One region of the Streptomyces sp. NBC_00259 genome, then DNA from elsewhere that is predicted to be linked to it. Evidence: predicted binding sites of a transcription regulator. Region 1 holds the regulator's gene; the other holds the start of a gene.
The links. Region 1 encodes HrcA, which represses chaperone genes, less so after heat shock. Its sites were predicted from a motif close to TTNGCACTCNGNNNNNCNGAGTGCNAA; they were not measured.
Positions count from the first base shown of each region.

Region 1 (3,408 bases):
GATGGCGTCCGGGCCCGCCTGCGGCTCTCCCGACTCCTCGACCAGGTCGCCGCAGAACACGACCTCGGGACTGCCCGGCACCAGAACGGCCAGGTCGTGGCCGGTGTGGCCGGGGCCGACGTTCGCGAGCAGGACCTGGCGGCCGCCGAGGTCGAGGGTCCACTCGCCGGAGACGACGTGCTGCGGGGTGACGAGGACGTCGGTGGCCTGCGCGGCGTCCGCCGGCGGCATCCCGTGCCCGATCGCGTCGTCGCGCAGCGCGTCCCGCTCCCGCCGGAGCACGTCGTCGACGCCGACCGCTCCGTACACCTCGACCGCGGAGAACGCGGCCGTGCCGAGGACATGGTCGAAGTGCGGGTGGCTGAGCGCGATATGCGTCACACGGCGGCCGCCGAGGAGGGCCTCGGCCTGGGTGCGGAGTTCGGCTCCCTCACGGAGCGTCGAGCCCGTGTCGATCATCAGCGCCGCGCTCCCGCCGACGACGAGGCCGACGGTCGCATCCCAGACGGGCAGGCGGCGCCGGCCGACGCCGTCGGCGAGGCGTTCCCATCCCGGCTCTTCCCAAGCGACGTCCATACCCTGACGCTATCCCGGGGCGACCAGCGGCGTCATGGCATGTCGTGGCGGGTGTCACGGAACGGTTGGGTGTTCGGTCGCCCTTGCTAGGGGTGTACCTCCCCGCCGTACACTGGGCCGGGGAAAGCTGGCACTCAAACAGGGTGAGTGCCAGGCAGGACCGCCGGACCGACGAGGAACACAGCTGGAGGTGTGCGGCCATGCTCAGCGAACGCAGACTCGAGGTGCTGCGCGCCATCGTCCAGGACTACGTCGGGACGGAGGAGCCGGTGGGCTCCAAGGCTCTCACCGAGCGCCACCGGCTGGGTGTCTCGCCGGCGACCGTGCGCAACGACATGGCGGTGCTGGAGGAGGAGGGGTTCATTGCCCAGCCCCACACCAGTGCCGGCCGGATCCCCACCGACAAGGGCTATCGCCTCTTCGTGGACAGGCTGGCGGGCGTCAAGCCGCTGTCGACACCCGAGCGGCGCGCGATCCAGAACTTCCTGGACGGAGCCGTCGACCTCGACGACGTCGTGGCGCGCACCGTGCGGCTGCTGGCTCAGCTGACCCGGCAGGTCGCGGTCGTCCAGTACCCGTCCCTGACCCGTTCGACCGTGCGGCACGTCGAGCTGCTGGCGCTGGCCCCGGCCCGTCTGATGCTGGTGCTGATCACGGACACGGGGCGGGTGGAGCAGCGGCACGTGGACTGCCCGGCGCCGTTCTCCGACACCTCGCTCGCGGATCTGCGGGCCCGGCTCAACAGCCGGGTCGTGGGGCGGCGCTTCACGGATGTGCCGCAGCTGGTGCAGGACCTTCCGGACTCCTTCGAGCCGGAGGACCGCGGCACCGTCACGACGGTCCTCGCGACCCTCCTCGAAACGCTCGTGGAGGAGACCGAGGAGCGGCTGATGATCGGCGGCACCGCCAATCTGACGCGCTTCGGCCATGACTTCCCGCTGACCATCCGGCCCGTGCTGGAGGCGTTGGAGGAGCAGGTCGTGCTGCTGAAGCTGCTCGGCGAGGCCAAGGATTCGGGCATGACCGTACGGATCGGGCACGAGAACGCCCATGAGGGACTCAACTCCACGTCCGTCGTCGCGGTCGGCTACGGTTCGGGCGACGAGGCAGTCGCCAAACTCGGCGTGGTCGGACCGACCCGCATGGACTACCCCGGAACGATGGGAGCGGTACGCGCAGTGGCACGTTACGTCGGACAGATCCTGGCGGAGTCGTAAGTGGCCACGGACTACTACGCCGTACTCGGCGTGCGCCGCGACGCATCTCAGGACGAGATCAAGAAGGCTTTCCGGCGGCTTGCGCGGGAGCTTCACCCGGACGTGAATCCGGACCCGAAGACGCAGGAGCGCTTCAAGGAGATCAACGCCGCGTACGAGGTGTTGTCGGACCCGCAGAAGAAGCAGGTCTACGACCTCGGTGGTGACCCGCTGTCCGCGGCCGGAGGCGCCGGCGGCGCGGGCGGCTTCGGCGCGGGCGGCTTCGGCAACTTCTCCGACATCATGGACGCGTTCTTCGGGACCGCGTCCCAGCGTGGGCCGAGGTCGCGGACGCGGCGCGGCCAGGACGCGATGATCCGGCTGGAGATCGAGCTCAGCGAGTCGGCCTTCGGCACGACGAAGGACATCCAGGTCGACACGGCCGTCGTGTGCACGACCTGCTCGGGCGAGGGCGCCGCGCCGGGTACGTCGGCGCAGACGTGTGACATGTGCCGCGGCCGCGGTGAGGTCTCCCAGGTCACCCGGTCCTTCCTGGGCCAGGTCATGACCTCGCGGCCGTGCCCCCAGTGCCAGGGCTTCGGCACCGTCGTCCCGACCCCGTGCCCGGAGTGCGCGGGCGACGGCCGGGTCCGCTCGCGCCGCACCCTGACGGTGAAGATCCCCGCAGGTGTCGACAACGGCACCCGTATCCAGCTCGCCGGTGAGGGTGAGGTCGGCCCGGGCGGCGGTCCCGCCGGTGATCTGTACGTCGAGATCCACGAGCTGCCGCACCCGGTGTTCCAGCGCCGCGGCGACGATCTGCACTGCACGGTGACGATCCCGATGACGGCGGGCGCGCTCGGCACGAAGGTGCCGCTGGAGACGCTCGACGGCATGGAGGAGGTCGACATCCGCCCGGGCACCCAGTCCGGCCAGTCCATCCCGCTCCACGGACGCGGCATCACCCATCTGCGCGGTGGCGGGCGCGGCGATCTGATCGTCCACGTCGAGGTGCAGACCCCGTCGAAGATGGACCCGGAGCAGGAAAGGCTGCTGCGGGAGCTGGCGAAGCTGCGGGGCGAGGAGCGACCGCTGGGTCAGTTCCAGCCGGGGCAGCAGGGGCTGTTCTCCCGTCTGAAGGACGCGTTCAACGGTAGGTGAGCGGCCTCGCTCACCGGGCGCCGCGGGGGTACGGGACATCGTCCCGTACCCCCGCGGCATGCCGGAGCCCTGTCCCCGCCGTGGTCGTGGTGGGCGGGATTCGGCCGCGGGGGCCGGACGTGGCACCATGCGGGGCATGTCCTCCGCGCTCACCGATCTCTGCCGTTGTCCGATCGTGCAGGCCCCCATGGCCGGTGGTGCTTCCTGCCCCGATCTCGCCGCGGCCGTCTCCGAGGCCGGCGGGCTCGGGTTCCTGGCCGCCGGGTACAAGACCGCGGACGGCATGTACCAGGAGATCAAACAGCTGCGCGGTCTCACCGGCCGTCCCTTCGGCGTGAACCTGTTCATGCCGCAGCCGCAGTACGCGGACGCCGCGGCCGTCGACGTGTACCGGCAGCAGCTCGCGGGCGAGGTGAGCTGGTACGACACACCGCTCGGCGACCCCGACTCCGGCCGGGACGACGGCTACGAGGCC
Region 1 is NZ_CP108080.1:2,520,768-2,524,175, reverse strand. It holds gene OG766_RS11380 (MBL fold metallo-hydrolase) at 1-576, opposite strand, end outside; gene hrcA (heat-inducible transcriptional repressor HrcA) at 777-1,793, shown strand; gene dnaJ (molecular chaperone DnaJ) at 1,794-2,933, shown strand; gene OG766_RS11365 (nitronate monooxygenase) at 3,070-3,408, shown strand, end outside.

Region 2 (3,408 bases), 2.2 Mb from region 1:
CTTCTTCTCCTTCAGCTCCACCTCGGTGGCGGCGCCGACCTTGATCACGCACACGCCGCCGGCCAGCTTCGCGAGGCGCTCCTGGAGCTTCTCGCGGTCCCAGTCGGAGTCCGTGGCCTCGATCTCGGCCTTGATCTGGTTGATGCGGCCGGCCACGTCGCCGCTGTTGCCGCCGCCGTCGACGATCGTGGTGTCGTCCTTGGTGACGGTGACACGGCGGGCGGAGCCCAGCACGTCCAGACCGGCCTGGTCGAGCTTGAGGCCGACTTCCTCGGCGATGACGGTGGCACCGGCGAGGGTGGCCATGTCCTGCAGCATCGCCTTGCGGCGGTCACCGAAGCCGGGGGCCTTGACCGCGACCGCGTTGAACGTGCCGCGGATCTTGTTGACGACGAGGGTGGAGAGCGCCTCGCCCTCGACGTCCTCGGCGATGATCAGGAGCGGCTTGGAGGCGCCGGCCTGGATGATCTTCTCCAGCAGCGGGAGCAGGTCCTGGATGGAGGAGATCTTGCCCTGGTGGATCAGGATGTACGGGTCGTCGAGGACGGCCTCCATACGCTCCTGGTCGGTCACCATGTACGGCGACAGGTAGCCCTTGTCGAAGGCCATGCCCTCGGTGAAGTCCAGCTCCAGACCGAAGGTGTTGGACTCCTCGACGGTGATGACACCGTCCTTGCCTACCTTGTCCATCGCCTCGGCGATGAGCTCGCCGACCTGCTGGTCCTGGGCGGACAGCGCGGCGACGGCGGCGATGTCGGACTTCTCCTCGATCGGACGCGCGGTGGCGATCAGCTCGTCGGAGACGGCCTTGACCGCGGCGTCGATGCCCTTCTTCAGGGCGGCCGGGGAGGCACCGGCGGCGACGTTGCGCAGACCCTCGCGGACCAGGGCCTGGGCGAGCACGGTGGCGGTGGTGGTGCCGTCACCCGCGATGTCGTTGGTCTTGGTCGCCACCTCCTTCACCAGCTGGGCGCCGAGGTTCTCGTACGGGTCCTCGATCTCGACCTCGCGGGCGATCGTGACACCGTCGTTGGTGATGGTGGGGGCGCCGAACTTCTTGTCGATCACGACGTTGCGGCCCTTGGGGCCGATCGTCACCTTGACCGTGTCGGCGAGCTTGTTGACGCCGCGCTCAAGGGCGCGACGGGCGTCCTCGTCGAACTTCAGGATCTTCGCCATGGAGCTTCTCAAGTCCTCTCAAACGAGCTGCGCCCCGGGCACCCGGCTTCATCAGTAGCGGGGGCCAGGGGCGCAGTTCAAAGCAAATCTGCCGGTGAATTACTTCTCGACGATCGCGAGCACGTCGCGGGCCGAGAGGACGAGGTACTCCTCGCCGTTGTACTTCACCTCGGTGCCGCCGTACTTGCTGTAGAGCACGACATCGCCGGTCTTCACGTCGAGCGGAAGACGCTCGCCGTTCTCGAAGCGGCCCGGGCCGACAGCCAGGACGACGCCCTCCTGGGGCTTCTCCTTGGCGGTGTCCGGAATCACCAGACCAGACGCGGTGGTCTGCTCGGCGTCGAGCGGCTGGACCACAATGCGGTCCTCGAGCGGCTTGATGGCAACCTTGGAGCTGGTGGTCGTCACGATCCGACCTCCCCCTTCGGAGATCTCACGGGGTTCAACTGTCTGAGGTGGCGACCAGGTCGATCCGTCGTCGCGGGTGCCGGACCTGCCCGTCGCTGTGTTGGCACTCTCCGGTGGGGAGTGCCAGAGCCGAGACTATGACTGCGATTAGCACTCGGTCAAGCGGAGTGCCAATCCACTGCGCGTTTCGGCCCGCTCCCGGCGAAGTTTCGACCCCTCTGCCCCGTGCGGAGGCCGGCGAGGTCCGGCCCCGTGCCCCGCGCGCAGGGCGAGGCGGTTCGGCCCCGCGCCCCCCGCGCGGTGCGCGTCACACGTAGTCCTCCAGCCGCGCCACCGCGTAGCCCTTCGCCGTGACGACCTTCATCACGTTGCGGATCATGTCCGCCATGCTGCCCTTCCACTCCGCCTTGCCCCGGAAGTGCGTGAGGATGATGTCGCCGGGGTGCAGGTCCCGGTCCCACTCGCGCCACTCCATGTGGTCAGGGAAGGCTTCCGCCGCCCAGAGGGGTACCGCCTTCACGCCGCACGACTTCGCGGCCCGCAGGGTGTCCTCGTTGTAGCTTCCGTACGGCGGACGGAAGAGCCGTGGCCGCTTCCCGAACCGCTTCTCGATCTTCGCCTGCTGCTCGCAGATCTCCTTCTTCTGCTTCGCGTACGAAAGCGCCGGCATGTAGCGGTGGTTGAGGGTGTGGTTGTGCAGGGCGACCCCGCGGTCCTGCATCTTCTCGAAGTAGCCGTAGTTGTCGCGTACGACGTAGTCGGTCAGGAACGCGCTGTACGGGATCTCCAGCTCGCTCATCATCCGCAGCAGCTCGGGATCCTTCTCCGCGCCGTCGTCGATCGTCAGGAAGACGATCTTCTTCTTGGTGGGCACGGTGGTGAAGACCGGCGGCAGCCCCTTCTGGTGGTCGACCTCGAAGCCCTTGCGGGTGGTGATCTTCGGCTTCCTGGCGGGGGGCGCCGGCGCGAGCAGCGGGGTCTGCTTGAGGCGCCACCGCTTGGCGGCCGCGGCACGGGCCGCCTGCGTCTTCTTCATGCGCTGCGCGTACGCGGCGAGCGCCTCGGCGGGATCGGCCCGCTCGGCCCCCTCCCTCGCCTCCTTCCCGGCTTCCTTCCTCGCCTTTTTCCCGGCCTCCTCCCCGGCTCCCTTCTCGCCGCTCTCCTTCGACCGCTGCTGGCCGTGCGCGGGCTTGACCGCGGAGCTGGAGCCGGCGGCCCTGGACCCGCCACCGACACCGCCACCGCTGCCGCCGTCCGGCGGCTCGGCGGCACAGCCCGAGCCGACAGCCATGGCAAGCAGCGCACACACCCACGTCCGCCTGCACCGAATTGCTGTCTTTTTGTCCTTTTGTCGTACTAGCTGCATGGCGTCGCATCCTGTCAGCGCCGCTCCCCCACGAGGCCCCGACACCGCCGCCCGGCGCGCACCATCCCCCGCCTGGCCGACAATGGCCGGGTGAACGACGCCGCCTCCCCCTCCCCCCACCTCGCCCCGCTGCTCGGCGACGAAGGACAGGCCCTGCTCGCCGCGCTGCGCGACTACGACCCGGGACAGGAACTCGCCGTAGCCACCCGGCTGCGCCGCGAGCACCCGGCCGAGCTGGTCTCGGCAGCGCTCACGCAGGCACGGCTGCGGCAGCGGGCGGTGGCGAAGTTCGGCGCGGAGGACGCGTACCGGATGTACTTCACCCCACACGGCGTGGAGCAGTCCACGCGCGCCTCCGTCGCCGCTCACCGGGCCGGCCGCTTCGCCCGGCTCGGGGTGCGCAGCGTGGCGGACCTGTGCTGCGGAATCGGCGGCGACGCACTCGCGCTCGCCCG
Region 2 is NZ_CP108080.1:4,701,282-4,704,689, reverse strand. It holds gene groL (chaperonin GroEL) at 1-1,179, opposite strand, end outside; gene groES (co-chaperone GroES) at 1,279-1,587, opposite strand; gene OG766_RS21440 (polysaccharide deacetylase family protein) at 1,895-2,878, opposite strand; gene OG766_RS21435 (class I SAM-dependent methyltransferase) at 3,044-3,408, shown strand, end outside.
Region 2: groES (co-chaperone GroES) is a predicted target of HrcA. The motif match lies at 1,735-1,761, and genes of this name have one in related genera.